4 regions of the Sphingomonas cynarae genome follow, and region 1 is predicted to be linked to each of the others. Evidence: predicted binding sites of a transcription regulator. Region 1 holds the regulator's gene; each other region holds the start of a gene.
The links. The regulator LexA, encoded in region 1, represses DNA repair genes until DNA is damaged. The targets are predictions, from matches to a motif close to GTTCCNCNCTTGTTCT.
Positions count from the first base shown of each region.

Region 2: a site for LexA is predicted at 3,551-3,566, ahead of ABD719_RS12570 (ATP-dependent helicase). Genes of this name have one in related genera too.
Region 3: a site for LexA is predicted at 3,144-3,159, ahead of ABD719_RS00770 (MmcB family DNA repair protein). Genes of this name have one in related genera too.
Region 4: a site for LexA is predicted at 2,778-2,793, ahead of uvrA (excinuclease ABC subunit UvrA). Genes of this name have one in related genera too.

Region 1 covers NZ_BAABBF010000009.1:48,246-56,051, forward strand. Annotated here, with positions in the region: gene ABD719_RS16010 (sensor histidine kinase) at 1-595, shown strand, start outside; gene ABD719_RS16015 (hypothetical protein) at 560-766, opposite strand; gene ABD719_RS16020 (citrate synthase) at 773-2,056, opposite strand; gene gltX (glutamate--tRNA ligase) at 2,090-3,517, opposite strand; gene ABD719_RS16030 (ComEC/Rec2 family competence protein) at 3,576-5,711, shown strand; gene lexA (transcriptional repressor LexA) at 5,717-6,388, opposite strand; gene ABD719_RS16040 (molybdopterin molybdotransferase MoeA) at 6,444-7,637, opposite strand; gene moaC (cyclic pyranopterin monophosphate synthase MoaC) at 7,627-7,806, opposite strand, start outside.
Region 2 covers NZ_BAABBF010000005.1:276,086-283,891, forward strand. Annotated here, with positions in the region: gene ABD719_RS12545 (secondary thiamine-phosphate synthase enzyme YjbQ) at 1-401, shown strand, start outside; gene ABD719_RS12550 (CC0125/CC1285 family lipoprotein) at 512-1,129, shown strand; gene ABD719_RS12555 (MFS transporter) at 1,188-2,474, opposite strand; gene ABD719_RS12560 (GFA family protein) at 2,533-2,961, opposite strand; gene ABD719_RS12565 (UrcA family protein) at 3,038-3,364, opposite strand; gene ABD719_RS12570 (ATP-dependent helicase) at 3,591-5,855, shown strand; gene ABD719_RS12575 (glycine zipper 2TM domain-containing protein) at 5,961-6,497, shown strand; gene ABD719_RS12580 (3-hydroxyacyl-CoA dehydrogenase NAD-binding domain-containing protein) at 6,650-7,806, shown strand, end outside.
Region 3 covers NZ_BAABBF010000001.1:165,094-172,899, forward strand. Annotated here, with positions in the region: gene ssb (single-stranded DNA-binding protein) at 1-427, opposite strand, end outside; gene feoB (ferrous iron transporter B) at 441-2,312, opposite strand; gene ABD719_RS00765 (FeoA family protein) at 2,314-2,568, opposite strand; gene ABD719_RS00770 (MmcB family DNA repair protein) at 2,627-3,130, opposite strand; gene ABD719_RS00775 (cell wall hydrolase) at 3,451-4,047, opposite strand; gene ABD719_RS00780 (DUF1491 family protein) at 4,199-4,537, opposite strand; gene ABD719_RS00785 (PaaI family thioesterase) at 4,534-5,004, opposite strand; gene ABD719_RS00790 (PTS sugar transporter subunit IIA) at 4,994-5,461, opposite strand; gene hpf (ribosome hibernation-promoting factor, HPF/YfiA family) at 5,521-6,147, opposite strand; gene dnaQ (DNA polymerase III subunit epsilon) at 6,197-6,907, opposite strand; gene coaE (dephospho-CoA kinase) at 6,935-7,528, opposite strand; gene aroE (shikimate dehydrogenase) at 7,536-7,806, opposite strand, start outside.
Region 4 covers NZ_BAABBF010000002.1:72,124-79,929, reverse strand. Annotated here, with positions in the region: gene uvrA (excinuclease ABC subunit UvrA) at 1-2,770, opposite strand, end outside; gene ABD719_RS03655 (hypothetical protein) at 2,897-3,307, shown strand; gene ABD719_RS03650 (GCN5-related N-acetyltransferase) at 3,316-3,636, opposite strand; gene lpdA (dihydrolipoyl dehydrogenase) at 3,868-5,265, opposite strand; gene odhB (2-oxoglutarate dehydrogenase complex dihydrolipoyllysine-residue succinyltransferase) at 5,396-6,631, opposite strand; gene ABD719_RS03635 (2-oxoglutarate dehydrogenase E1 component) at 6,695-7,806, opposite strand, start outside.

The DNA.
Region 1 (7,806 bases):
CCCGATCGCTACCGATTACGCCGATTATGCGGGCGACATCGCCAGCGCAGGACGACATCTGATGGGGATGGTCGATGACCTGATCGACCTTCAGGCGATCGAACGACCGGACTTCGTCCCCGCTGCGGAGTCTGTAGACCTGGCTGATCTGGGACGCCGTGCGGCGGGGCTGCTTGCGGTACGTGCCGATCATGCCGGGGTGACGATCGATCGTCCGGACGCAGAGGCGCGGTCACCATGCATCGGCGATCCCCGTCGCATCCTGCAAATTCTCGTCAATCTGGTCGGCAACGCCTTGCGTTATAGCCCTACGGGCGGATCGGTCGCGATCGATACCGACTGGTCGGGCGGCGCCGCCAGGATCACCATAGCCGATCGGGGGAAGGGGATCGCCGCAGAGGATCAGGCGCGCATTTTCGGCAAGTTCGAACGGGTCGATCCGGGCGAGGCAGGCGGCAATGGCCTGGGCCTGTTCATCGCCCGCCGGCTGGCCACCGCGATGGGGGGCGACCTGACCGTGGAAAGCGCCCCCGGCGAAGGCGCACGCTTTACCCTGACTCTACCGGCGCGGCAGGCGTCGGGCGACCAGCAGTAACAGCAATCCGACGACCGCGACTGCGGCACCGTAATCCGCCCATTGCCGCTGATCGAGCATGAAACTCGACCGCGGCCAATGGATATAACCCAGCCCCTGACCGATCCACAGCGCCCCCGTCAGCGCACAGACGACGCCGAGGACGAGGAGGATGGGCCGGAGGCTGCGCATCGCCGCTTACCGGTCGGACATCGGCACGTAGGAACGCTGCGTCGGCCCGCTGTAGAGCTGACGCGGACGGCCGATCTTCTGATCGGGATCGGTGATCATCTCGTTCCACTGCGCGACCCAGCCGACGGTGCGGGCAAGCGCGAACAGCACGGTGAACATCGAGGTCGGGAAGCCGATCGCCGACAGGATGACGCCCGAATAGAAATCGACGTTCGGGAACAGTTTCTTCTCGACGAAATAATCGTCGCTGAGCGCGATTTCCTCCAGCCGCAGCGCCGTTTCGAACAGCGGGTCGCTCACGTTCAGCGCGTCGAACACCTCGCGTACCGTCTTCTGCATCACCGTCGCGCGAGGGTCGTAGTTCTTGTAGACGCGGTGACCGAAGCCCATCAGGCGGAACGGATCGTTCTTGTCCTTGGCGCGGGCGATATATTCCGGAATCTTGTCCGGCGTGCCGATCTCGCGCAGCATGTTGAGCGCCGCCTCGTTGGCGCCGCCATGTGCCGGACCCCACAGGCAGGCAATGCCCGCCGCGATGCACGCGAACGGATTGGCGCCCGATGATCCGGCGAGCCGCACGGTCGAGGTCGATGCGTTCTGCTCGTGATCCGCGTGGAGGATGAAGATACGGTCCATCGCCTTCTCGACCGCCGGGTTCACCTCGTACGGCTCGGCGGGGACGCCGAAGGTCATGCGCAGGAAATTGCCGGTATAGGACAGCGAGTTGTCTGGATACACGAAGGGCTGACCGACGCTGTACTTGTACGCCATCGCCGCGATCGTAGGGATTTTGGCGATCAGGCGGTGCGACGCGATCACGCGCTGCGCCGGGTCGTGGATGTCGGTCGAGTCGTGATAGAAGGCAGACAGCGCGCCGACGACGCCGCACATGATCGCCATCGGATGCGCGTCGCGGCGGAACCCGCGGAAGAATGCCGCCAGCTGCTCATGCACCATCGTATGGCGGGTGATCGTGCGATCGAAGGTGGCCAGTTGATCGCCGTTCGGCAGTTCGCCGTTCAGCAGCAGATAGGCCACTTCCATGAAGCTGGACTGTTCGGCCAGTTCGCCGATCGGATAGCCCCGGTGGAGCAACACGCCCTGATCGCCATCGATATAGGTCAGCTTCGACTGACACGACGCGGTCGACGTGAAGCCCGGGTCGTAGGTGAAGTTGTCCGTCTGGGCATAAAGCTTGCGGATATCGATCACATCCGGGCCGATCGTGCCCGACATGACCGGATATTCGAAATCCTTGCCGGTCAGGGAGAGCTTTGCAGCATCGGTCATTCCACGCATCCTTTGTGCTGGCTGGTCATGGTATCAGGCTGCCATGCGGTCGGCGATGCGACCCAGGCTTTCCTCGCGCCCTAGAAGGACGAGAACGTCGAAGATGCCGGGCGAGGTCTTGCGCCCGGTCAGCGCGGCGCGCAGCGGCTGCGCGGCCTGGCCGAGCTTGACGCCCCGGGCCTCGGCCACGCCGCGTACCGCGGCTTCGAGCGCCTCCGTATCCCAGTCGTCCACCGCGTCAAGCGCTGCATGGAGATCGGCCAGGATTGTCGGCGCTTCACCAGCCAGCAGCGGCGCCGCCGCCTCGTCGATGGTAAGGGGCCGGGCGGCGAACAGAAAGCCGGTGGCATCGGTCAATTCGATCAGGTTGGCGGCGCGGGGCTTCAGCGCGGGCATCGCCGCCGTCAGCAGCGCGGTATCCGCCTGGCCGCCAAGCCGCCCCGCCACCAATGCCGCCAGCCGGGCATCGTTCGCCTCGCGGATGTAATGGCCGTTCAGGTTCTCCAGCTTCTTCAGGTCGAACCGCGACGGGCTCTTGCCCACTGCGCCCAGATCGAACCACTTCACCGCCTCGTCGCGCGCGATGATTTCCGCATCGCCGTGGCCCCAGCCCAGCCGGAGCAGGTAATTGCCCAGGGCCTCGGGCAAAATGCCCAGTTCGTCGCGATACGCCTCGATCCCCACCGCGCCGTGGCGCTTGGACAGCTTGGCCCCATCCGATCCGTGGATCAGCGGGATATGGGCATGGACCGGTACGTCCCAGCCATTGGCGCTGTAGATCGGCAACTGACGGAACGCGTTGTTCAGATGGTCGTCACCACGGATGACGTGCGTCACCCCCATGTCGTGATCGTCGACGACGACCGCGAGCATATAGGTCGGCGTGCCGTCGGATCGCAGCAATACGAGATCGTCGAGTTCGGCATTCTGGACGGTGACCGGTCCCTGCACGCGATCCTCGATCGTCGTTGCCCCTTCCTGCGGGGCACGCAGGCGGACGACGAAGGGAAGATCGGCGGGGGCATCGGTGCGGTCGCGCCAGGGACTGCGGATACGCAGCGGCTGCTTCGCCGTCTGCGCCGCGGCGCGTTGCGCGGCGATCTCGTCGGCCGTCATGTAACAGCGATACGCATGGCCGGCGACGACCATCGCATGGGCGACCTCGGCATGACGATCGGCGCGGGCGAACTGGAACACGGCGTCGCCGTCCCAATCCAGCCCCAGCCAGCGCATGCCGGCCAGGATCGCGTCGATCGCGGGCTGGGTCGAGCGCGCGCGATCGGTATCCTCGATCCGCAGCAGGAACCGCCCGCCATGATGACGCGCGAACAGCCAGTTGAACAGCGCGGTGCGCGCTCCGCCGATATGCAGGAAACCGGTCGGCGACGGCGCGAAGCGCGTCACCACATCGGTGAAATTGGCGGGTGCCGCAGCGGCACCCCGTTCGGTTGTTGCGCCCAAGCGCACATGCTCCCAGACTGGATGATCGATGGCCGGTTCAGCCGTGGACGCCCCTAGCATGCACCTCCCCCGGCGACAAATGTCGCTGGCGCCGATGGCGGCTGCGATCGAACGGCGGCTGGAGGCGGAGCGGGATCGCCTGCCGTTATGGCTGCCGGTGATGCTGGGTGCCGGTGTGGCGGCGTGGTTCGCGCTGCCGCGCGCCGCATGGTGGAGCGCCACCGCGCTGGCGCTGCTCGCCTTCGCATTGGCAGCGGTGGCCATGGGGCGGGGCGGGCGTTGCGCCCGCATGCTGATGATCGGCGCCCTGGCGATGGCCGCGGGGCTGGGCCTTGTCTGGTGGCGTGCCGAACGGGTTGCCGCGCCGGTACTTGCCCGCCCCGCGGTGGTGGCGATGACGGCCTCCGTCGTACGGGTGGAGTCGCTGGCGGCACGCGATCTGGTGCGCCTGACGCTGCTTCCCGGTGTCGCCGATCTGCCGCCGCGCGTCCGTGTCAACCTCGCCACCGCAGACGTGCCGGTGGGTATCGGTCCGGGGGCGACGATCCGCCTGCGGGCGCGGCTGATGCCCCCGCCCGAAGCGGCCGTGCCCGGCGCCTATAACTATGCGCGCGTTGGGTGGTTCACGGGGATCGGCGCGACCGGTCGCGGCTTCGCCCCCGTCGTCATGTTGACGCCGTCGCGGGGGCAATCGGGCCTGCGAACACGATTGGGCGCGCACATCACCCAACGGATTGCCGGCAGCGCGGGTGGCATCGCATCCGCTCTGGCGACGGGCGATACCGGCGCCATCACGCAGACTGATGCGGATGCGATGCGCGCGGCGGGGCTGGCGCATCTGCTGTCGGTGAGCGGGTTGCACATCACCGCCGTCGTCACAGCCACGATGGTGATCGTGTTGCGGCTGCTCGCGCTCGTGCCGGCTCTCGCGCTCAGGGTCCGATTGCCGTTGGTGGCGGCAGGGGCGGGGGCGCTGGCCGCGATCGGCTATACCTTGCTGACGGGGGCGGAGGTGCCGACGATCCGGTCGTGCGTCGCGGCGCTGCTGGTGCTGGTCGGATTGGCGCTCGGACGGGAGGCGATGACGCTGCGGCTGGTCGCGGCGGGCGCGCTCGTCGTTGTGATCGTTTGGCCGGAGGCGGTGGCGGGGCCGAGTTTTCAACTCTCCTTTGCAGCGATCACCGCGATCGTGGCTCTGCACGAGCATCCCGTCATGCGTGCCTTCGCGATGCAGCGTGACGAAGCGTGGTGGCGACGGCTGGCCCGGGGCGGGGTGTTGTTGCTGGCGACCGGCGTAGTGGTGGAGGCGGCACTTATGCCTATCGCCGCCTATCATTTCCATAAGGCGGGATTGTACGGCGCCCTCGCCAACATCGTCGCGATCCCGTGGACGACCTTCGTGGTGATGCCGCTGGAAGTGCTGGCACTGTTGCTGGATGCGGTCGGACTGGGTGCGCCATTATGGTGGCTGGTGACGCACGCGATCGCGGCGCTGCTTGGGCTGGCGCGCGCAGTCGCCGCCGCGCCGGGTGCGGTATCGGCGGTGCCGGTGATGCCGGACGGGGCGTTCGCATTGATTGTTATCGGTGGGCTGTGGCTGGCACTGTGGCGGACCGGGTGGCGACGATGGGGTCTGGTGCCGCTTGCAAGCGGCACGATCTGGGCGCTGACGGTACCGTCTCCCGACTTGCTGGTAACGGGAGACGGTCGTCATGCCGCGATCCGTACCACGACGGGGATATCGCTGTTGCGCGACCGGACGGGCGACTACATGCGCGCGGTGCTGGGCGAGACGGGTGCCATCGACGGCGAACCCGGCCTGCTGTCAGAAACGACGACCGCCCGCTGCACGGCGGACCTGTGTCTGGCTATGGTCGGCCGCTGGCGTGTGTTGATGACCCGCAGCGTTTATCTGGTGCCGGTCAATGATCTGGCTGACGCCTGCCGCAATGCCGACGTCGTGGTCAGCGAACGACGGTTGCCACGAACCTGCCGTCCACGTTGGCTACGCCTCGATCGCCCGGTGCTCACGGGTACCGGCGGGATAACGGTGAACTTCACCAGCGAAACTATCAGGACGGTAAGGACGGCTGGCGACGAGCATCCTTGGCGCCAGCCGCCGACAGTGATGCCACCCCGTCCACCCCGACAGGAAAGCCGATCCGTCCGGCCGAAATGGCCGGGCGGATCGTGATACCATCAGTCGTACCGGCGCAAGATGCCAGACAATTTGCCCTGGATGCGTACCTGCTGCGGCGAATAACGCTGCGGATCGTAGGCGCGATTGGCCGGGTCGAGGCGTACCATCGCCCCTTCGCGACGAAAATACTTGAGCGTCGCCTCGGCCTCCTCGATCAGCGCGACGACGATCTCGCCGTCCCGTGCCACTTCGGTGCGTCGGACCAGCGCATAGTCACCGTCGAGGATACCCGCCTCGACCATCGAATCACCCGCCACTTCCAGCGCATAGTGATCGCCGGCCCCCAGCAGGGCGGCCGGTACGGCGAGCATCGTCGATCCCTCGAACGCCTCGATCGGCACACCGGCGGCAATACGACCGTGCAACGGAATCTCGACCACGTCGTTCGCGGCGGGGGGCACCGTTGGCGCGGGTGGAGGCACCGCCGCCTTGGGGCGGGCGGGCTTCTTCTCGGCGCGCTCTGGCATCCGCAACACTTCAAGCGCGCGGGCTCGGTTGGGCAGGCGGCGGATGAAGGCACGCTCCTCCAACGCGGAGATCAGACGATGCACGCCCGACTTCGACTTCAGGTCGAGCGCCTCCTTCATCTCCTCGAACGAGGGAGAGACACCCGTTTCATTCAGCCGGTCGTTGATGAAGCAGACCAGTTCGTGCTGCTTGCGCGTAAGCATACCCAGACTCCGTCGGGAACAGACTGTGAACTGATACGGAACGATAGGGCTTGCGTCAAGCGATCACGAGGATTTCCGCCGATTCGCCCGCCATTGCCGTTCCAGCATGCGCCGGGCGGATGACGAGGCAGGTCGACCGGGCCAGCGTCAACAGCATGGAACTGTCCTGGATGGTCGAGGCGAAAATCCGTCCGTCGCGCAGTTCGGCACGCAGATAGTCGGTTCGCCCCTGATTGGCCGGCAGATCCTCGCCCAGCACCGCGCTGGTCACGACCGGCAGCGGATCGCGCGCGCCACCCAGATGCGCCACCATCGGCAGGACGAACAACAGCGCCGTGACGAAAGCGGAAACGGGATTGCCGGGCAACCCCAGCACCACCGCATCGCTCAGCCGCCCCGCCATCATCGGCTTGCCCGGCCGCAATGCGATCCGCCAGAAATCGATGCTGCCACCCGCCGCCTCGATCGCGGGACGGACGAGATCGTGATCGCCGACCGACGCACCGCCGGTGGTCACGAGCAGATCGGCCCGAACGCCCGCAAACGCATCCCGCAGCACCTCCAGCCGATCGGGCAGGATACCGAGATCGATCAGGTCGACCGGCAAACCGGCCAGCATCGCCGCCAGCATCGCACCGTTCGATTCGGGCAGCGCCGCGCCATCAAGGTCGCTACCCGGCGGCACCAGTTCGTCGCCTGTCGCCGCGATCGCGACGCGCACGCGGCGCCGCACCGGCAGGTCGCCATGCCCTCCCGTGGCCGCCACCGCGATCCGCGCCGGGGTCAGCCGATCCCCCGTCGCGACCAGACGGTCACCCTCGGCGAAGTCCAGCCCCCGGCGGCGGACGTTACGTCCACAGTTCGGCGGGCCTTCCCCCGCCAGCATCAACCGCTCGTCATCCCGTGCCGCCTCTTCCTGCACCAATACCGTATCGGCGCCGGCCGGCATTGCCGCACCGGTGAATATCCGCGTCGCCTCACCCGGTCCGATCGATCCGGCGAAGGGTTTTCCCGCTGCGCTCTCGCCGATCACCCGCCATGGGCCGGGCAGATCGGCGAAGCGGATCGCATAGCCGTCCATCGCCGACAGATCGGCTGCCGGCTGGGTCCGACGCGCCGCGATGTCCGTCGCTGCCCAGCGCCCGGCTGCGAGCCGCAACGGTACCTGTTCCTCCGTGACCGGACGGGCCATCGCCAACAGCCGCGCCTGTGCCTCTGCGACGGGAAGGAGCAACGGATCACCCGACATCGGTCGCGGTCCAGTCGCCGGACTTGCCGCCGCTCTTGCTCAACAGACGCACTCCATCGATCACCATCGCCTTGTCGACCGCCTTCACCATATCGTGGATCGTCAGCAGCGTGACGGAGACGGCGGTCAGCGCCTCCATCTCGACACCCGTCCGCCCGGTGGTGGCGCA
Region 2 (7,806 bases), on a different contig from region 1:
CCATGCTGACGATCGCCACTCCCGGCGCGGGATTGCACGAGATCACCGACCGGATCGTCCGCTGGATCGGCGAGACAGGGATCGACGAGGGGCTGCTGACGGTGTTCTGCCGGCATACCTCCGCCTCGTTGCTGATCCAGGAGAATGCCGCCCCGGCCGCGCGACGTGACCTGGAACGCTATTTCGCGCGTATCGCACCGGAGAGCGACCGCTATGAGCATGACGACGAGGGACCGGACGACATGCCCGCGCATCTGCGCAGCGCCCTGACGACGGTACAGTTGTCGATTCCCGTCATCCGTGGCGAGATGGCGTTGGGGACGTGGCAGGGCATCTATCTGTTCGAACATCGCCGTGCGCCGCATCGCCGGACGCTGGCATTGCATCTGATCGGTGAATGATCCCAATCAGTCATTTTGCTGAACGGGAGCCAAGTCGTTCATCGCTCGTTCCACCATTGACGGTTATTGCGGGGCGTTTCGCCGCATCTGCCGCGAACGGAGACGCTGAAATGTTTCTTTCCTTCGGCCGCAAGGCCATCGTGGCGGCGTTGACCGCCAGCACTCTTTTCGTCGCGGGCTGCGCGACGGAAACCCGTTACCGTCCGGCCACCGGGCAGGGCTTCTACCGGTCGGGCTACAGCGACCGGCAGATCGAGCCGAATCGCTTCCTCATCAGCTTTGCCGGCAACAGCGTGACATCGCGCGATACCGTGGAACGGTATCTGTTCTTCCGGGCCGCCGAGCTGACGTTGCAGCAAGGCTATGATTATTTCGTGATGGCGGATCGCGACACCAACCTGCAATCGCGCACCTATTCCACGCCGGGGTTCGGTGGCGGATTTGGCGGCGGTTTCGGTTATGGCGGCTTCGGCGGCTATTGGGGGCCGTCGTGGCGGTATCGCGGAGCCGGTTTCGGCTGGCGCAGCTGGGATCCGTGGGGCGGTGGTTTCGGTCCCTGGGGTGGTGGTTTCGACGTCCGCACCATCGACCGGTACGAGGCCGCAGCGGAGATCGTGATGCGCAAGGGACCGATCCCGCGCGAGAACATCCGTGCCTTCGATGCCCGCAAGGTTGTCGAATCGGTCGGCCCGTCCGTGCAGTTGCCGGAACAGCCCAACCGGCGCTGATCGTTCGCCGGAACGACATGGCCGGAGCCACCCCGGGGTGGCTCCGGCTTTTGCGTGCCTATAACGTCTGGTCGAGCGCGGTTCGTGCCGGCCGCGGGCGCAGGGTCAGCAGCGCGACGAGACTGAGCGCCGCCGCGCCGCTGAGGTACAGGCCGACTGCGGCAAGCCCGTGTTCCATCGCCAGCCCCTGCGCCACCAGCGGCGTCAGCCCGCCGCCGATCACCCCCGCGACGTTGAACGCGATCGAGGCACCGGTGTAGCGCACCCGTGGCGGAAACAGCCCGGGCAGCCAGGCGCCGAGCGGTCCATAGACGAAACCCATCGCGAACAGGGTCAGCGACAGGAAGGCGAACGCCCCCGCCGCCGACCCGTTCATCAGCGGGGCGATCGTGAAGCCCACGAGGATCGTGGCGACACATCCCCCCGCCAGCACCCGACGCTCGTCCCAGCGCCGATCGGCGAGCCACGCGGCACCATAGATGCCGACGGCCATGAACAGGATCGCGCCCAACTGCATCAGCAGGAACTGCTGCATGGTGAAGCCCAGCGTCTTGGTTCCGTAGCCGAGGAGAAAGGCGGTGCCGACATAATAGGCGGCGAAGCACGCGATCGCGCCGACGATGCCGGCCAGCGTCACGCCGCCATGATGCCGGAACAGCTCGAACAGCGGAACCGATGGCGGCGGTGATTCGGTCAGCGAGGCGGCAAATTCCGGGGTTTCGGTCAGCTTCAGGCGGATCCACAGGCCAAGCGCGACCAGCAGCGCGCTGATCGCGAACGGCACCCGCCAGCCCCAGTCGCGGAATTCTGCCGGCGACAGCCATACGCCCAGCAGCAGGAACAAGCCGTTGGCGAGGATGAAGCCGGCCGGCGCCCCCAGTTGCGGCGCGCTGCCATAGCGTGCGCGCCAGCCCGGGGGAGCGTGTTCGACCGCCAGCAGCGCCGCCCCGCCCCATTCCCCGCCCAGGCCGAAGCCCTGCCCGAACCGCAGCACGCACAACGCCACCGGCGCGATCCAGCCGGCGCTGGCATAGGTCGGCAGGAAGGCGACGAGCGTGGTCGACACCCCCATCGTCAGGAGGGAGGCGACCAGCGTCGATTTGCGGCCGATCCGGTCGCCGAAATGGCCGAACACGATGCTGCCCACCGGTCGCGCGAAGAACGCCACCGCCAGCGTCGCGAATGCCGCCAGTTGCTGCGTACCGGGTGAACCGACGGGAAAGAACAATTCCCCGAACACCAGTGCGGCGGCGGTGGCATAGACGTAGAAATCGTAGAATTCGATCGTCGTACCGACGAAACTGGCGGTTAGTACGCGGGCATGGGACGGCGGATGATGGGTCATGCGCCCGTTTCACGCCCCCGCCCTGCACGGTCAACCCGACGGGCCTGCCGTCACCAGATCAATCGACGCCCGGATAGGTCGCGAATCGGGGCAGTGCGTCGATATCGTCGAGCCAGCCGACCCGGTCCTTTACCATGATGTGCGCGCCGGGCGGATCGCCGGCCTGATCGTCGAGCGTACCCGACTGGATATCGACGATGCCGGGCAGATAGGTGGGGTTGCGATAGAACAATCCGGTTCCGCACCGCCCGCAGAAGTCACGCGTCGCAAGGGCGGACGAGGCATAGGATCGCGTATCCCCCGTCACCGTCAGCTGTTCCTCGCGAAACGCGATCCAGCCGACCATCGGCGCGCCCGACCAGCGGCGGCAATCGCTGCAATGACACAGGGCATGATGCGCCGCCTGCCCGGTCGCGACATAGCGCACGGCACCACAATGGCAGCCGCCGGTACGGATGGCGTCAGTATCGGGAATCGGATCGGTCATCGCGGTAACGTCTCTGCCGGCGGGGGTGGAGTCAATCGGGGCGGGTCCTGCCCCGCCCCGATCGACCCTGCGGCGATCAGCGACGATCGATGCTGGCGAGCTGCACCGTGCGACCGCCGACGATCGCGGCGATCTTGCGGGTGCCGTCCGCCATCATTTCGCGGTAGCAACGCTGTGCATCGGCCAGTTCGTGCCAGCGGGCCTTGTCCTGACCGCAGGCATGACGGGCGGCGGCGGTCAGCCGACGGTGCAGGCTGGCCCGCCCGGCGGGATCGGACAGGTTCAGGTCGGCGGTTTCGATCCGCGCGGTGACCGGCACACGGGTCTGTGCGGCAGCTGCGACGGGCGACAATGCACATATGGCGAGGACCGCCGCGGTCGCGACGTTCTGGATGATCTTCATGACTGGGCTCCTGCGGGGGGCGCCCCGGTATCCGGGTGCGCATCATCGCCCACGGAGACCCGCCCCGGTCGATACCGACCGCGACCCCCCGTTGGCTGCACGCCCTCTGCGCCGCTGTCGTTACGCCCGCGCGACGATCGCGTGTCAGGGCGATGACGGCGGAGGATGCTTGCCCCCGGCATCGCCGTTCCCTACCTGTTCGTCGGTGAACGATGCCACCACCCCGATGCAAGAGCCGCCCTATCTGCGCGGCCTGAACGAACCCCAGCGCCAGGCCGTGCTGACGACCGACGGCCCGGTCCTGATGCTGGCCGGCGCCGGCACCGGCAAGACGGCCGCCCTGACCGCACGGCTGGCCCACCTGCTGTACACGCGCAAGGCGTGGCCATCGGAGATACTGGCCGTCACCTTCACCAACCGCGCCGCGCGCGAGATGCGCGAGCGGGTCGGCCGGCTGGTAGGGGATGCGGTGGAGGGGATGCCGTGGCTGGGCACCTTCCATGCGATCGGCGCGAAGATGCTGCGCCGCCATGCCGAACTGGTCGGGCTGCAATCCAATTTCACCATCCTCGACACCGACGACCAGTTGCGCCTGCTCAAGCAACTGATCCTTGCCGCCGATATCGACGAGAAGCGGTTTCCTGCCCGCAGCCTGGCCGGGCTGATCGACGAGTGGAAGAACAAGGGGCTGACGCCCGGCGACGTCGATGCGGGCGAGAGCGAGCGTTATGCCAACGGGCGCGGTGGCGAGCTTTATGCGCAGTATCAGGCGCGGTTGAAGGCGGTGAACGCCTGCGATTTCGGCGACCTGCTGCTCCACATGCTGGTGATCCTGAAGACGCAGCGCGACGTGCTGGAACTGTACCAGCAGCGGTTCCGCTACATCATGGTCGACGAGTATCAGGATACCAACAGCGTCCAGTATCTCTGGCTGCGGCTGCTGGCGCAGGAGCGCAAGAACATCGCCTGCGTGGGCGACGACGACCAGTCGATCTATTCGTGGCGCGGCGCGCAGGTGGAAAACATCCTGCGCTTCGAGAAGGATTTCCCCGGCGCCACGGTGATCCGGCTGGAACAGAATTACCGTTCCACCCCGCATATCCTGGGCGCGGCGGGCGGCGTGATCGCCAACAACAGCGGCCGGCTGGGCAAGACGCTGTGGACCGAACTCGACGTGGGCGAGAAGGTGCGCGTGCTGGGCGTGTGGGACGGGCCCGAGGAGGCACGCCGCGTCGGCGAGGAGATCGAGGCGGCGAAGCGGCGCGGCACCGGGCTGGACGATGTCGCGATCCTCGTCCGCGCCTCGCACCAGACGCGCGAGTTCGAGGACCGGTTCATCGTGATCGGCATGCCGTACCGGATCGTCGGCGGCTTCCGCTTCTACGAACGCGCCGAAATCCGCGATGCGCTCGCCTATCTGCGCATCGTCAACCAGCCGTCGGACGATCTGGCGTTCGAGCGGATCGTCAACGTGCCCAAGCGGGGCCTTGGCGACAAGGCGCTGGCGAAGATCCACCAGCTCGCCCGCGCCACGGGCGCGCCGCTGACCACGGCGGCGGCGCGCATCCTCGACACCGACGAACTGACCCCGCAGGCGCGGCGTTCGCTGGGCAATCTGGTCGGTGATATCGCCCGCTGGCGCGACCGGGCGAGCCAGCTATCCCATGCCGAACTGGCGCGACAGTTGCTGGACGAGAGCGGCTATACCGCGATGCTGCAGGCGGAAAAGTCGGTCGAGGCGGCGGGGCGGCTGGAGAACCTTACCGAACTGACCCGCGCGATGGAGGAATACGACTCGCTCGGCGCGTTCCTCGAACATGTCAGCCTGGTGATGGACAAGGATGGGGCGGTGCAGGAGCCGCAGGTCACGATCATGACCATCCACGCCGCCAAGGGGCTGGAGTTCGACACGGTGTTCCTTGCCGGCTGGGAGGAAGGGCTGTTCCCGTCGCAGCGCGCGATCGACGAGGGCGGGACCAAAAGCCTGGAGGAGGAACGCCGCCTCGCCTATGTCGCGATCACGCGGGCACGGCGGCGGGCGGTGATCTTGCACGCCGCCAACCGGCGCATCTATGGCCAGTGGACATCTTCCATCCCCAGCCGCTTCGTCGGCGAACTGCCGGGCGACCATGTCGACAGCGAGACGACGATGTCCGGCGGCGAAAGCCTGTGGCGGGCGAACTGGTCCGAACATGCCGATCCGTTCGCGGATGTGGCACGCGGCACCGGACGCGGTCCCGGCTGGCAGCGGGCGGCAGGGCAAACCGGCCCGTCGAGCTTCACCACCGCGCCCAAGCGGATCGTCGAAAGCCAGGCGAGCGCGGTCAGCATCGGCAACAAGGGGCGCGACGACCTGTCGCTCGGCCAGCGGGTGTTCCACCAGAAGTTCGGTTACGGCGCGATCGCCGAGATCGAGGGCAACAAGCTGGAGATTGACTTCGAGAATGCCGGGCGCAAGCGGGTGATGGACAGCTTCGTCACGCTGGGGTGAACCGGCGGTTGCTGACAAAGGGCTGAAGGGGCCGTTCAGGAACCATCCTCATGGCAGGCCGTATCCTCCGCACATTGCCCGATTCGCGGGCCGGAGGATGTTGCCATGCTTTCCCGCTTGATCCCGCTCGGTCTGCTTGCCGCGACGATGGTGGTGGCCCCTGCCCTCGCCCAGACCGGCGCTCAGGAGCAGCGGTTCCGGACGGCGCAGGACCGGTTCGATCGCGAATATCAGCTCTACCGGCAGGAGGTGGACCGGTATCAGGCCGCCCGCACCGGCCCCGCCCGTTACGACGACCGCGACGAGGATACCGGCCCCTATCGTCAGGCACCGGATCGCTACCGCGACGGGTATGACGACGAGGCGGCCTATGACCCCGCCCGCGATTATCGCGGCGGCACCCAGTATCGCGAACGGGTGCTGGCATCCGAAGACCGCGTCTATGCCGGCTATGACGGCCGTTATTACTGCAAGCGATCGGATGGGACGACCGGCCTGATCGTCGGTGGCGCGGCGGGCGGGGTGCTGGGCAACGTGATCGACGGCGGCCGCAGCCGCACCGTCGGGACGCTGCTGGGCGCGGCGGCGGGCGCACTGGCGGGACGGGCGGTGGATCAGAACCAGCAGGTCCGCTGCCGCTAGGGAAACCGCGACTTGAATATCGGGTCTGCCGCATAGCCCATGCGGTAGACCAAATCCTGTTGATTTAGGACGAGTGTACGGCGATAGGATGGGGCAATATTAGAAGCAGGGGTATGGGACACTGATCCCGCCCGCCCGTTCAGGAGACGATCATGACCGCCTCGCCGATCCGCACCGAGCGCCACGACGATATCCTCGTCATCATTTCCGACAATCCACCCGTCAACGCGCTGGGCGCGGCGGTACGGCAGGGGATCGAGGCGGCGATCAAGGATGGCGTCGCCGACGCCTCCGTCGCGGCGATGGTGATCCGCTGCGACGGACGCACCTTCTTCGCCGGCGCCGACATCACCGAGTTCACCAAGCCGCCGGTATCGCCGCTTCTGCCCGAGCTGGTCGACATGATCGAGGCATCGACCAAGCCCGTCGTGGCCGCGATCCATGGCACCGCGCTGGGCGGCGGCTGCGAGGTCACGCTGGGATGCCATTACCGGATCGCGGTCCCCTCCGCGAAGATCGGCACGCCCGAGGTGAAGCTGGGCCTGCTGCCGGGTGCCGGCGGCACGCAGCGCCTGCCCCGCGTTGCGGGCGTCCGCGTCGCGCTGGAACTGACCGCCAAGGGCGATCCCATTCCGGCGAAGAAGGCGCATGAGGCGGGGCTGATCGATCGCATCGCCGGCGAGGACAGTCTGGTTGCCGATGCTTTGGCCTTTGCCAATGAGATCAAGGATATCCGGCCAATCCCTCGCGCGTCGGAAAAGGCCGTGACCGCCGATCCCGATGCCGTGGAAGCCTTCAGGAAGGAAAACGCCCGCCGTTTTCGCGGGTTCGAGGCGCCCGCCGCCAACATCGCGTGCATCGAGAAGGCCGCGTCCGGCGCGACCTTTGCGGACGGCATCGCGTTCGAGCGGCAGGAATTCATGCGGCTGATGATGGGTGTCCAGTCCGCCGCGCAGCGCCACATTTTCTTCGCCGAGCGGCAGGCATCGAAGATCGACGACGTGCCCGCCGACACCGCGCTGCGCCCGATCAGGCGCGTGGGCGTGATCGGCGCCGGCACGATGGGCGGCGGCATCGCGATGAACTTCCTGACGGCGGGCATCCCGGTGACGATCGTCGAGATGCAGGCCGACGCGCTGGAACGCGGCACCGGCACCATCCGCAAGAATTACGAGGCGACCGCCGCCAAGGGGCGGATGAAGCCCGAACAGGTCGATGCCGCGATGGCCGCGCTGACCCCGACGCTGGCCTTCGACGATCTGGCCGAATGCGACCTGATCATCGAGGCGGTGTACGAGGAAATGTCGGT
Region 3 (7,806 bases), on a different contig from region 1:
CGCCGCCGCCGGCCCAGTCGTCGCCGCCACCGCTACGACCGCCGCCACCACCGGCACCGCCGCCCTGACCGCCACCGGGACCATCGAGCATGGTCAGCACGCTGTTGAATCCCTGCAACACGATCTCGGTCGAATATTTGTCCTGACCCTGCTGGTCCTGCCATTTGCGGGTCTGGAGCGAGCCTTCGATATAGACCTTCGAGCCCTTGCGCAGGAACTTCTCGGCGACGTTGGCCAGCCCCTCGTTGAAGATCGCGACCGAATGCCATTCGGTCTTCTCCTTGCGCTCGCCGGACATCTTGTCCTTCCACGTCTCCGACGTGGCGATCCGCAGGTTGACGACCTTGCCGCCGTTCTGGAACGCCCGGCTCTCGGGATCGCGTCCCAGATTGCCGACGATGATGACCTTGTTGACGCTACCCGCCATGATTGCCCCGAAATTAGAGGCCGACGGCAACCGCCAGCCAGTAGGTGATACCCGCCATGATGTACGCGGCGGCGAACAAATAGCCAACCATGAACGCCGGCCACTTCCACCCGTTCGTCTCGCGCCGGGTCACCGCGATGGTCGAGATGCATTGCGGCGCGAAGACGAACCACATCAGAAACGCCAGCGCGGTCGGCAGGCTCCAGCGCGCGCGCAGGTTTTCGGTGATCGCCTTCTGCCCGCCCTCGGCATCGGGATCGTCGATCGCATAGACGGTGCCGATCGCCGCCACCGCCACCTCGCGCGCCGCCATCGCCGGGATCAGCGCCAGCGCGATGTCGCGGTTGAAGCCGATCGGCCGCACCACCACCTCCAGCCCGTTGGCGATCCGGCCCGCCACCGAATAATCGACCGGCGATATCCCGCTGCCCTCGGGCGGCTTGGGGAACGACAGCAGCGCCCACAGCACGATCGTGGTCAGCGCGATGATCGTGCCGGCGCGCTTCAGGAATATTTCGGTCCGCCCCCACAGGCCCAGCGCGATGTCGCGCCATTGCGGCCACTGGTATTTGGGCATCTCCATCATGAAGCCCGACGACGCGCCCTTCGTCACCGTCCGCCGCAGCGCCAGCGCCGTGACGAACGCGCCGACGATGCCCAGCACGTAGAGGCCCAGCAGCACCAGCCCCTGCAACCCCACCCAGCCCCAGACCGGCCGGTCGGGGATGAAGGCGGCGATGATGATGGTATAGACCGGCAGCCGCGCCGAACACGTCATCAGCGGCGCGATCAGGATCGTGGTCAGCCGGTCCTTCTCGTCGTCGATCGTCCGCGTCGCCATGATGCCCGGCACCGCGCAGGCGAAGCTGGACAGCAGCGGGATGAACGCCCGGCCCGACAGGCCGACCCGCGCCATCATCCGATCCATCAGGAACGCGGCGCGGACCATGTATCCGGTCGCCTCCAACACCAGGATGAACAGGAACAGGATCAGGATTTGCGGCAGGAACACGATCACCGCGCCGACGCCCGCGATCAGCCCGTCCGAGATCAGCGAGCGGACGAACCCGTCGGGCAACGTCGCCGACACCCATCCCTCCAGCGCGGCGAACCCCGCCTCGATCCAGCCGATCGGCGCTTCCGACCAAGCGAACACCGCCTGGAACATCACGAACAACAGCCCCAGCAACAGCACCGGCCCCGCCACCGGATGCAGCGCGACCGCATCCAGCCAGTGGTTCCAGCGCCGCCCCGGCGATTCGGCGATCACCGCCGCCTGCGCGATGCCCCGCGCCCGGCGTTGCAGCGTGACGATATCCTCCTCGACCGCCGCGATATCGGGCACCCTGTCGGGCCGCCGCGCCGTCGTTCCCCCGACAATGCCGGTCAGCGCCGCGCGCAGCTGGTCCAGCCCCCGCTTGCGCACAGCGACGGTGGGGATCACCGGCACGCCCAGCTTGCGCTCCAGCACCGCCGGATCGAGCGTCAGTCCGTCGCGCTCGGCCAGATCGACCATGTTCAACGCGACCACCACCGGCAGGCCCAGCGCGATCAGTTGCAGCGCGAAGCGCAGGTGATTGTCGAGATTGGCGGCATCGACCACCACCACCATCGCATCGGGCACGCGTTCGAACCCGCCGCGCCCGGTCACCACGTCGCACGTCACCCGCTCGTCGGCGGAACCGGGGTCGAGGCTGTAGGTGCCGGGCAGGTCGACCAGTTCGACCGGGCGGCCATCGTCCAGCGCCAGCCGGCCCGAATGGCGCTCCACGGTGACGCCGGGGTAATTGCCCACCTTCTGCCGCGCGCCGGTCAGCGCGTTGAACAGCGCGCTCTTGCCGGCATTGGGATTGCCGACGAGCGCCACGAGCGGCGCGGCGTTCACGTCAGTGACGGGCGGAGACGCTGATCGCGGCCGCCACCGTGCGCCGCAACGCTACTGTCATCCGGCCGATCCGGCACGCGATCGGCCCGCTGCCGAAGCGCGAACGGTGCAGCACCTCCACCCCGACGCCCTCGTCGAAGCCCAGTTCGCGCAGCCGGCGTGCCTCGGGCACTGCCAGTCGACCCCAGTCGATCGCCGCGACGGTGGCGCGGGTCTGGCGGGGCAGGGTCACGAGACTGTCGAAGGTGGTCGCCATGGGGGGCAGATAATGGGTTTGCGACTGATTATCAATTAATGACCGTCGATAAATCCCGCTATCCCGCCAGCCCCGCCCCTTCCGGATCGATCAGCGCGGTCAGCCGCCGCGCCGCGCGCCGGGCAAAGGCGAGCGTGCAGCGCTTGCGGACATGCGCGGGCAGCGGCGTGGTATGCGCCTCGCGCAGGATCGCGGCGTCGTAACGGTCGGCGACGATGATGCCGGTCCGCGCCGGCAGAAAGGTGGGATCGTCCAGCGGCTGGCAATCGAACCCCGCCGGCACCGCCCAGAAATACCGGTCGCAATGGTCGAGATAGTCGGGCCATTTGCCGTCGCCCAGCAGATCGGCGCGCGATACCTTGATCTCGACGATCACGATCCGTCCGCGCGCGTCGATCGCCATCAGGTCCGCGCGCCGGCCACTCTCCAGTGGCACCTCCGCCATCGCGGTCAGGTCGTGCCGCAACAGCAGCCGCGTCACCCCCCGGCATACATCCGCCGCACAAAGCGCCGGATTCGCCGCGGAATCACCGTCGATGCAGGGAGCCGGCGTATCGAGCATAAGCGCCGGCATAAGAACAAGTCACGAACGGATCAAGTCCATCCTGTCCAAAGCCCCCTTCGCCGTCATTGCGAGCGTAGCGAAGCAATCCAGGGCCGCGCGTGTGACGCCCTGGATTGCTTCGCTACGCTCGCAATGACGGAATAAATTGGCGCACCCCCGCGAAGAAGTATGTTCGCGCAGAGAATGCAGAGGTGCCACTCACCGGATCGATCGGCAGACCCATCCCGGATCGGCCGACGGGCAGGAAAAGCGGGCATCGGGATGCAACCCTCTGCGTCCTCCGCGCCTCTGCGCGAACACCCTTCTTCATCGTGCGATCAGCGGTAGAAGAAGTGGTTCCCGATCACCGCGATCCGACGGATGCCCGCGCCCGGCGAACGGCCGCGTGCGTTGAAATACAGCGCGGTGCCTGCCACCGTGTCCCATGCCTTGTCGACCGCGACGCGGGCGACCGCGACCGCAGTCCGCCACGTCTTGCGGGCCTCGTCGATCACGGGGATGCGACCGCCGCGCACGAAGCTGAACTGTCCGCGCTGGGTCACGACGCTGCAGATATCGGTAGGGAAGCGGCCCGACTTCACCCGATTCAGGATCACTTGCGCCACCGCCAGCTGGCCCGACAGCGGCTCGCCCTTCGATTCGAAATAGATCGCACCGGCCAGACAACGCAGCGTCTCGCCCGATACCGAACTATCCTGCGCGGCTACTGCCTCGGCTAGCGTCGTGAAGTCGGCCGTGGTGGGCAATGGCGGCACGGTGATGAGTTTCGCGGGTACCGCCGCAGGGGCGGCGATCGTCGGTGTCGTGGGCTGGATTCCCACCGGCTCGGCGGCATGGGCCGCGGAAATCGTCCCAGGCATGGCCAGCGACACGAGCAGGGCGGCGGCAGCCGCTACACCGGAAAGAAACGTCATTCACTCAAACGGCTGTGCGGCAGGCTCACGGCGCGGTCGGATGAAACCGACCGTCCGGGTACCCTCCGACTGCGTCACCGGCCCGGACCGCACCCGGATCGGCACAACGCGATGGCGACCGACACCCCGGTTACTCAGGGCCGGATCGGTGTCAAACCATCAGGAGGGTTTCGGCGACGAGCTGTTCCGCGCCTGCGACGTCCAGCTCCACGACCCACAGATCGGGGTCGCGGGATCGCCGCCTTCGCCAATAATCCGCGATACCGCCATCGGTTCCCGCTGCCGGAGTCGAATCGATCAAAATCGATTCGCCGGTCGGGCCGGGACCGCGTTCCAGCAGCCGGTCGGGTTCGCCCGGCCGTGTGACGACGACCAGAATCGTGCCGCCGCCCGCATCTCCCTTCGCCAGTACCACGCCGAATCCGCCGACATCGTTGCATCGCCGCAGCATCGCCGACACCAGCAGCCCGCTCGGCAGCCGGCCACTCATGCCGCCGGCCCGTATCCCGGCAACCCCGCCAGCGCGATGCGCGATCGCATGAAGGTGCCGGTGCCCCGTGCCGCCTCCTCCCCCTCCGCGTCGATCAGCCGCGCCTCGCCCACGAACACGCGGCGACGCCCGCTGATCCAGCGCCCCTCCGCGACCACCGGGCCGGGGCCGAGCGGCTTGGTCAGCAGCAGGTTGAACGCGGTGGTCAGCAGGAAACGGTCGCTGACCAGGCTGTTGCACGCATAGAAGGCAGCATCGTCCAGCATTTTGAAATAGCTGGTGCCATGCGCCGCGCCACCGGCATGGAAATGCCGCTCGTCCAGTGTGAAGCGGATGCGGGCGACGCCACTGGTCCCAATCTCTAGCGACGATTCGAAGAAGCGGTTGATCGGCGCGCAGGCATAGAGCGATTCGAGCGCACGGAAATGCGCCGCCTCGCCTGCCGCCGGCACGTCCTCAGGCGGCATGACGCGCATCGCCGATGGTGAACAGCGCGTACAGCGCGTCGCGCGATCCCGCCCCGCGCAGCTTGGCCAGAAACGCCCGGTCGCGCAGCTGCCGCGACACGCGGGCCAGCGCCTTGAGATGATCCGACCCCGCGCCCACGGGCGACAGCAAGGCGAAGACCAGATCGACCGGCAGGTCGTCGACGGCATCGAACGCGATCGGTTGCGCCAGCCGGATGAACAGCCCGACCGGTGCGGCGATCCCCTCCAGCTTGGCATGCGGGATGGCGACGCCGCCGCCAAATCCGGTCGACCCCAGCTTCTCGCGCGCGGCCAGCTTTTCGGTCACCGCGCGCGGATCGATGCCCGTGCCGGGGCCAGCCAGCGTGCCCAGCTGCTGGAACAGCGCCTTGCGCGACGTCACCGACAGACCGGTCATCACGGCGTCGGGGCGCAGCAGATCGCTGAAATCGGTCATCGGTTCACTCGGCCATATCCCCCGCACGGCCGCATAGCGGGTCGTGCGGGGGTGGCAAGTCAGGCGGCGGCGGCGGTGCTGCCCGCCGCGGCGTTCGCGGCAGCGCCATCGCGCTGCGGCTCGACCCAGCCGATCGTGCCGTCACCCCGGCGATAGACCATGTTGTATGCGCCCGTGCCCGAGTTGCGGAACAGCAGCGCGGCAGTGTTGCGCAGGTCGAGCATCATCACCGCATCGCCGACGCTGGCGTCGGGAATATCGACGCGCGTCTCCGCCACGATCAGCGGCGCATCGCCCTGATCGTCCTCCTCGGTCGATTCGGCGAACAGGGTGTAGCCGGCATTGTCATAGGCGCCGGCCTCCGCCACCTCGATCGCCTGCGCGGCGTGGCGGTCCTTCAGGCGGCGCATATAGCGGCGCAGCTGCTTCTCGATCTTCTCGGCTGCGCCGTCGAAGGCGGGGTGTGCATCCTGGGCATCGTTGCTGCCCTTCAGCACCAGGCCCTTCATCACGTGCGCGACGATATCGCACCGGAAACCGACATCGTGCGGACCGCTGCCGAAAGTGACCTCGGCGGAAATGGCCCGGCTGAAATATTTGTCGGCGATACCCTGGAGTCGGTCTTGGACATGGATCTTGAGCGCGTCGCCCGTTTCGACCTGATGACCTGAAATCCGGATATCCATTGTCTTCTCCATTGAACGGACAGTCCTGTTGGCTCTGCCCCGAACGGCGTCATCCGGACGCCACGGCCCCCTCGATCGATGGTCCCCACAGGGAATCGGGAATACCTTTCATGAACGCCGCATGGGCGGCAACGTCTCCCTCGGGGACGGTGAAAACGCGCATCGGCCGGACCGGACGGCGCACGTCTGCGACGACCGGCGCCGCACCGGCCGCCGGCGCCGCCTCGCCCAGCCCAAGCCCGATCTGGCGACCGCCCATCAGCTCGACATAGACCTGCGCCAGCAGTTGCGCGTCGAGCAGCGCGCCGTGCAGGACGCGGTGCGACCGGTCGATCCCGAACCGCGCGCACAGCGCATCCAGCGTATGCTTGGCGCCGGGATGCCGGGTCCGCGCGATCTGGAGCGTGTCGATCATCCGCGTGCGCTGGCAGATCGCCGAATGGCCCGCCTGCATCAGTTCGCCGTTGATGAAGCCGAAATCGAAACTGGCATTGTGCGCGATCAGCGGCGCATCGCCGACGAAGTCCAGCAGCTCGGCCACGCCGTCCGCGAACAGCGGCTTGTCACGCAGGAAAGCGTCGGACAGGCCATGGACCCGTTCGGCATCGGCGGGCATCGGCCGCTGCGGGTTGTAATAGGCGTGGAAGGTGCGGCCCGTTTCCACCCGGCCCACCATCTCGACGCAGCCGATTTCCACCAGCCGGTCGCCTTCGGAAAACTTGAACCCCGTCGTCTCGGTATCGAACACGATCTCGCGCATCGGTACGGTATCGCCCTTCGCGATCGATCAGGCAAGCGCCCCGCTGCGCAGGCCGGCGATCATCCGGCGCACCACGGCGCGGGTATCGCCCAGCGATCCGTCGGTCGGGATCACGATATCGGCGCGCGCGCGCTTCTGCGCATCGGGCAGTTGGCGGGCGAGGATCGCGTCCAGCCGGGCGGGCGTCATCCCCGGCCGCGCCAGCACCCGCGCCCGCTGTACCGCCTCCCCCGCCGAGACGATGGCGACCCGGTCGCAATGGCGCTCGCCCCCCGTCTCGAACAGCAGCGGCACATCGAGCACGACCAGCGGCGCGGTCGCGTGATCCGCCAGAAACGCCGCGCGCTCGGCCGCCACGGCGGGATGGACGATCTCCTCCAGCCGCGCCAGCGCCGCCGGGTCGCCCAGCACCGCCTGTCCCAGCGCCGCCCGGTCCACCCCGTCCGCGCCGGTGGTGCCGGGAAACGCCGCCGCGATCGCCGCCACCACCCCGCCGCCCGGCCCCTGCAACCGGTGCACCGCGGCATCCGCGTCGAACACCGGCACGCCTTCGTCCGCGAACATCGCCGCGACGGTCGACTTTCCCATCCCGATCGATCCAGTGAGGCCGAGGACGATCATCCCCCCCTCACCCCGCCAGCAGCGCCCGCAATTCGTCGTCCCGCTCGCGTGGCGGTTCGGTGCCGAACAGGATCGCGAACGCCACCGCCGCCTGCGCGATCAGCATCTCCAGCCCATCGACCGTATCCAGCCCCCGCGCCCGCGCCGCCGCCAGCAGCGGCGTTTCCAGCGGCGCATAGACGATGTCGTAGACGATGCCGTCGTCGGGCATCGCCGACAGGTCGATATCGAGGGGTGGTTGCCCGGTCATCCCCAGGCTGGTGGCGTTGACCAGCAGC
Region 4 (7,806 bases), on a different contig from region 1:
CAGGCCCCAGGTCGAGCACCCAGTCGGCGGTCTTGATGACATCGAGATTGTGTTCGATCACCACCACAGTGTTGCCCTGTTCGACCAAGGCGTGGAGGACTTCGAGCAGCTTGCGGACATCCTCGAAATGCAAGCCCGTCGTGGGTTCGTCGAGGATGTAGAGCGTGTTGCCGGTGGCGCGGCGCGCCAGTTCCTTGGCCAGCTTCACGCGCTGCGCTTCGCCGCCCGACAGCGTCGTCGCCTGCTGCCCGACCTTGACGTAGCCCAGGCCGACCTCGACCAGCATCGCCATCTTGTCGCGGATCGGCGGCACCGCCTTGAAGAACTCGGCGGCATCCTCGACGTTCATGTCCAGCACGTCGGCGATGCTGTGGCCCTTGAACTTCACCTCCAGCGTCTCGCGATTGTAGCGGGCGCCGTGGCACACATCGCATTCGACATAGACGTCGGGCAGGAAGTGCATCTCGATCTTCAGCACGCCGTCGCCCTGGCACGCCTCGCACCGGCCGCCCTTCACGTTGAAGCTGAACCGGCCGGGCTTGTACCCGCGCGCCAGCGATTCCGGCAGGCCGGCGAACCAGTCGCGGATCTGGGTGAAGGCGCCGGTATAGGTCGCCGGGTTGGATCGCGGGGTGCGGCCGATCGGCGACTGGTCGATGTCGATGACCTTGTCGAGATGGTTGAGGCCCGTCACCTTGTCGTGCTTGCCCGCCAGAATGCGCGCGCCGTTCAGTTCGCGCGCGGCGGCGGCGTAGAGCGTGTCGATCGTAAAGCTCGACTTGCCCGATCCCGACACGCCGGTAATGCAGGTAAAGGTGCCGAGCGGGATCGACGCGGTCACCCCGGTCAGGTTGTTGGCGGTGGCGTTGTGGACGGTCAGCTTCTTGCCGCTGCCCTTGCGCCGCTTGGCGGGCACCGGCACTTCGCGCGTGCCGTTCAGATAATCGGCAGTGATGCTGGTCTTCGATTTCAGCAGTTGCTTCAGCGTGCCATGCGCGACGATCTGGCCGCCGTGGACGCCCGCGCCCGGCCCCATGTCGATCACGTAATCGGCGGTGCGGATCGCATCCTCGTCATGTTCGACGACCAGCACGGTATTGCCGAGATCGCGCAGCCGCCGCAGCGTGGCGAGCAGCATGTCGTTATCGCGCTGGTGCAGCCCGATCGACGGTTCGTCGAGTACGTAGAGCACGCCCGACAGGCCGCTGCCGATCTGCGATGCCAGCCGGATACGCTGGCTCTCGCCGCCCGACAACGTGCCGCTGGTGCGGTCGAGGTTGAGATAATCGAGCCCGACATTGTTGAGGAAGCCGAGCCGCTCGACGATTTCCTTCAGGATACGCTCCGCGATCGCGCGCTGCTGGTCACCGAGATGCGTCGGCAGATCGGTGAAGAACGCCAGCGCATCGACCACCGACAGGCGGGTGGCATGGGCGATGTCCTGCATCGCGACCTTCACCGCCAACGCCTCCGGTTTCAGGCGCGCGCCGCCGCACACCTCGCACGGGCGCGACGACTGGTATTTCACCAGTTCCTCGCGCATCCACGCGCTCTCGGTCTGGAGCAGGCGGCGGTTAAGGTTGCCGATCACCCCCTCGAACGGCTTCGACACGTCGTATTTCTTCTTGCCGTCGACGAAGGTCAGCGTGACCGGCTTGCCCTTCGACCCGTGCAGGATCAGCGCCTGGACATCGACCGGCAGGTCGGACCACGGCGTATCGAGGCTGAAATCATACGCCTTGGCCAGACTGCCCAGCACCTGCATGTAATAGGGCGACGGCGGGTTGGACTTGGCCCATGGCACCACCGCGCCCTTTTTGATCGTCAACGCATGGTTGGGGACGACAAGGTCTTCGTCGAAGATCAGCTTCTCGCCAAGGCCGTCACAGGCCGGACATGCGCCTTGCGGCGCGTTGAACGAGAACAGGCGCGGCTCGATCTCCGAAATGGTGAAGCCCGACACCGGACAGGCGAACTTTTCGGAGAACACGATGCGGCCCGGCGGCGCATTGTCGCCCAGCACCTCGGATTTCGGGGTGTGGGGCTCGACCGGATCGGCGGGGTCGAAATATGCCAGGCCATCGGCGAGTTTCAGCGCGGTCTCGAAACTCTCCGCCAGCCGCGTCGCGATGTCGGCCTTGATGACGATGCGATCGACGACGACCTCGATATCGTGCTTGAACTTCTTGTCGAGCGCGGGCGCCTCGTCGATCTCGTGAATGGTGCCGTCGATGCGGACGCGGGTGAAGCCCGCCTTCTGCCATTCGGCCAGTTCCTTGCGATACTCGCCCTTGCGCCCGCGCACGACGGGGGCAAGCAGATAGGCGCGCGTCCCCTCCGGCAGCGCCAGCACCCGGTCGACCATCTGGCTGACGGTCTGCGCGGCGATCGGCTCCCCCGTGGTCGGCGAATAGGGGATGCCGACGCGGGCCCAGAGCAGGCGCATGTAATCGTAGATTTCGGTGACGGTCGCCACGGTTGAACGGGGATTGCGGCTCGTCGTCTTCTGCTCGATCGAGATGGCGGGAGACAGGCCCTCGATATGGTCGACATCGGGCTTCTGCATCAGTTCCAGGAACTGACGTGCATAGGCCGACAGCGATTCGACGTAGCGGCGCTGCCCCTCGGCATAGATGGTATCGAAGGCGAGGCTCGACTTGCCCGAACCGGACAGGCCGGTGATCACCGTCAACGTATCGCGGGGAATGTCGATGTCGACATCCTTGAGGTTGTGCTCGCGCGCGCCGCGGACGGATATCTTGGTCAGCATGGGGAGGGTTCTACTTCTGTTCCACGTGAAACGCCAGAGCGGCAAGATAGGAACGCTGCCGCACGGTCACCAGTTGCGAGCGGCGATCCGTGTATTATATCCCTGATACACAAATGGCGGAGCCGCATGATGGGCAAGAAGAAGCACAAGGATCGCCACGGCGACAAGCATGGCCACAAGCACGAAACCGGCCATGATGCGAAGCATGGCGATGGCGCGGCACGATCGGGTTCGTTTTCGCTGCCGCTCGCCGGGATTGCCGCGATGGTGACCCAGCAGTTGCAATCCCCCGCCGCCCGTGTCGCAATGGCGACCGGCCTGCGCGCCGCTGCCGATGCGCTGGCGAAGTCCGCTAGTCCGCCGACCCCGCCCGTGCCGCCGGTTCCGCCCCGGCCGGAGGCGGCCGATACGGTGCCACCCGTGCAGCCCGCCGCGCCACAGGGCACTACCCGCTCGCCCAATCCGGACGCGATCGCCGGTGCGATCGGTGAGGCGGCGGAACTGGTGCTGGCGCGGTTGTTCGGGAAGAAGGGGTAGCGTCGGTCTTACCCTGCCCGGCTTGCAGGCTTGCGGCGCCAGATCAGCGACTGTCGATTCAGCATCGCCATATCCGCGTCGCCCGCGATCGCGGCGCGGCCGAGGGAAACGGCCCGCATCAGGGCTGCGGTATCGGCGTGGGCAAAGGCGGGGCGACCGGTGACGTGATCGTACCAACAGCCGCCATAGCTATGGTCGAGCAGGATACGCTGGAAACAATGATCCGCCCGGATTGGCCATCCCCGTGCGGTCGCAAGGGCGGGAAGATAGACGCGGGTCAGATGAAGGCACTCGGCTTCCAGCGCGAGGCGAGGCGAATCATGGATCATCGGCCCAGCCGATGCGGTTTCCGTGCGACGATATCGCTCGCCTTCACGCCGTCATTGTGAGTGTGATGAAGCAATTTGCGGCATGATCTGCGGTGCATCTGAAGTCGGGCCAAACAACAGCGGGACGTCACGGGAGTAAATCCCGTGACGTCGGACGGCGCCTGGGCGCCGCCGGCCGGCCCGGCCACCTTTGGCGCGCCGCTGCTTTGCTGCGACGGCGCGCGACCGGGCTCAAATGTGAATCGGCTTGCCCTGCACCGCCATCGCGGCTTCCTTCAGCGCCTCGGCATGGGTCGGGTGCGCGTGACAGGTATAGGCGATGTCCTCGCTGGTCGCCCCGAACTCCATCGCCTGCGCGGCCTGCGCGATCATCGTGCCGGCGAGCGACGAGATGATCCAGACGCCCAGCACCCGGTCGCTCTTGGCATCCGCGATCACCTTCACGAACCCGTCGGTGTCGCGATTGGTCTTGGCGCGGCTGTTGGCAGCGAAGGGAAACTTGCCGACCTTGATCTCGCCCTTTGCCTTGGCGGCTTCCTCGGACAAGCCGACACCGGCGATCTCGGGCATGGTGTAGACCACGCTGGGGATCACGTCGTGGTTCACGATACCGGTCTGGCCGGCGATGTTCTCCGCCACCGCGACACCCTCGTCCTCGGCCTTGTGCGCCAGCATCAGGCCGGGGGCGACATCGCCGATCGCCCAGATGCCGTCGACATTGGTGCGGAAATCATGGTCGATGCCGACCTGCCCACGCTCGGTCAGTTTCACGCCGGCCGCTTCCAGGTTAAGGCCATCAATGTTCGGCTTGCGGCCGATCGCGACGAGGACGGCATCGGCGGTCAGCGTCGTGCCCTCGCCACCGGCGGCGGGCTCGATCGAGATGGTCGCCGCGGTGCCATCGACCGCGACGCCGGTGACCTTGGTCGAGGTCATCAGCTCGAAGCCCTGCTTCTTGAACAGCTTGGCCGACTCCTTGCGGACCTCGCCATCGAAGCCGGGCAGGATCTGATCGACATATTCGACGACCGTGACCTTCGCGCCCAGTCGCTTCCACACGCTGCCGAGTTCGAGCCCGATCACACCGCCGCCGATCACCACGAGATGTTCGGGTACCTTGGGCAGCGCCAGCGCGCCGGTGCTGTCGACGATGATCTTCTGGTCGATCTCGACGCCGGGCAGCGGGGTGACGGAGGATCCGGTCGCGATCACGATGTCGCGCGCGGTGACGGTCTGGTCGCCGATGGTGACGGTGGTGTGATCCTTGAACGCGGCCTTGCCCTTCAGCCACGTCACCTTGTTCTTCTTGAACAGATATTCGATGCCGCCGGTCAGCTCGCCGACCGCCTTGGCCTTTTCAGCGTGCATCTGATCAAGGTTGAGCGTCGCGCCCTGGATCTCGACGCCGAACTTGGCGAGGTGACCGCCGGTCGCCTCCGCATAGAGTTCGGACGCATGGAGCAGCGCCTTGGACGGGATGCAACCGACGTTGAGGCAGGTGCCGCCCAGCGTCTCGCGGCTTTCCGCGCAGGCGGTGCGCAGCCCCAGCTGCGCAGCCCGGATCGCGGCGACATAGCCACCGGGGCCGGCGCCGATCACGAGGACGTCATAGTCGTATTCGTTAGCCATCTTCATCTCCGTTCCCCGGCGGAGGCCGGGGCCCAGTTGCGGGGCATATATGGTGAACGCCGCGCCCCGTTACATCCGCCTTCCCAACTGGGCCCCGGCCTCCGCCGGGGAACAGGCTGCGTGCTATGCCTTACAGGTCGATCAGAATGCGGGTCGGGTCCTCGATCGCATTCTTGAGCGCGACGAGGAAACTCACCGCTTCGCGGCCGTCGATCAGGCGGTGATCGTAACTGAGTGCGAGGTACATCATCGGACGCACCACGACTTGGCCGTTCACCACTACCGGGCGGTCCTCGATGCGATGGAGGCCCAGCACCGCCGACTGCGGCGGGTTGATGATCGGGGTCGACATCAGCGAGCCGAACACGCCACCGTTCGAGATGGTGAAGGTACCGCCCTTCATCTCGTCCATCTTCAGTGCGCCTTCCTTGGCGCGCTTGCCGAAGTCGCCGATCGTTTTCTCGATGCCGGCGACCGTCAGGTCCTGCGCGTCGCGGATCACGGGCACGACGAGGCCGCCGGGCGAGGAAACCGCGACCGAGATGTCAGCATAGTCGTGATAGACGATGTCATCGCCCTCGATCGAGGCGTTGACCGAGGGGATGTCCTTCAGCGCCATCGTCGCGGCCTTCACGAAGAAGCCCATGAAGCCCAGGCGAACGCCATGCTTCTTTTCGAACAGGTCCTTGTACTTGGCACGCGCCTCGATCACCGCGGTCATATCGACGTCGTTGAACGTCGTCAGCATCGCGGCGGTGTTCTGCGCTTCCTTCAGGCGCTTGGCGATCGTCTGGCGCAGACGCGTCATGCGGACGCGCTCTTCCTTGCGCCCGCCGGTCGTAGTGGCGCCAGGGGCCGGTGCGGCAGCGGGCGCCGGTGCGGCGGCAGGCTTGTTCTGCGCGGCGGCCTCGACGTCTTCCTTGGTGATGCGGCCGTCCTTGCCGGTGCCCTTGATCGTGGCGGGATCGACGCCGTGCTCCAGCACCGCGCGGCGGACCGAGGGGCTGAGCGCGGCGGGGCTGTCACCGGTCGGCTCGGTCTCGGCGGCAGGGGCCGGCGACGGTGCCGGGGCGGCGGGCGTCTGGGTGACGGCGGGCTGCGGCGCGGCCTCCTTGGGCGCGGCGCTGCCGCCGGCATCGACGGTGGCGATCATCGCGCCGACCCGCACCGTATCGCCGACCGCAACCGCATGCTGACCCATCACGCCCGCGACGGGGCTGGGCACCTCGACCGACACCTTGTCGGTCTCAAGGCTGGCGATCGGCTCGTCGAGCGCGACCGCGTCGCCGGGTTGCTTGAGCCATTCGCCCAACGTCGCTTCGGTGATCGATTCGCCCAGTACGGGGACGGTGACTTCGGTGGCCATCATTCTATCCTTCCAACCCCGGCCGGAACCGGAGCGATTATCGGGGGTATCGGGGGTGGGCGATCAGCTGGCGGGGGCCTGCGCGGGGCGGGCGGTGGTGGTGCTGCCCTCCGCGCGCGTCCGGCGGATTTCCTCGCGCACATTGTGGCCGAGCGCATCGGCGACGAGCGCCCCCTGTTCGGCGGTGTGGCGCTTCATAAGGCCCGTCGCGGGCGACGCGGCGGCCGCACGACCGGCATAGCGTGCGCGCTTCACCGCCGCGCCCGCTTCCGCCAGCGCCTCCTCGATCAGGGGCTCGACGAAGAACCAGTAGCCGTTGTTCTTCGGCTCTTCCTGCGCCCACACCACTTCGCGCAGGTTCGGCATCCGCTTCACCCGCTCCGCGATCGCATCGCCGGGGAAGGGATAAAGCTGTTCGACCCGGACGATCTGGGTGTCAGTATCACCAGCCGCGTCGCGCGCCTCGATCAGGTCATAGGCGACCTTGCCGGTGCACAGGACGAGCCGCGTCGTTGCTTCGTCGGCGGCGCCGTTGGTGTCGGACAGCAGGCGACGGAAGTGGCTGTCGCCCTGGAAATCGGCCGCCACCGACACCGCCAGCTTGTGGCGGAGCAGCGACTTCGGCGTCATTACCACCAGCGGCTTGCGGAAGCTGCGGTGCATCTGCCGGCGCAGCAGGTGGAAGTAGTTGGCCGGCGTGGTGCAGTTGGCGACCTGCATGTTGTCGCCTGCGCACAGCTGCAGGAACCGCTCCGGCCGGGCCGAGCTATGTTCCGGCCCCTGCCCTTCGTACCCGTGCGGCAGCAGCATCACGAGGCCGTTGGCGCGCAGCCACTTGGCCTCGCCCGACGCGATGAACTGGTCGATCATGATCTGCGCGCCGTTGACGAAGTCGCCGAACTGCGCCTCCCACAGCACCAGCGTCTTCGGATCGGCCAGCGCATAGCCATATTCGAAGCCGAGCACGCCATATTCGGACAGCGGGCTGTCCAGCACCTCGAACCGGCCATGCTCGATCCCCTGGAGCGGCACGAACTTGTGTTCGTCGGTCTGGTCGACCCAGACGGCGTGGCGTTGCGAGAAGGTGCCGCGCCCCGAATCCTGCCCCGACAGGCGGACGCCATATCCCTCGGACAACAGCGAGCCGAACGCCAGCGCCTCACCGGTCGCCCAGT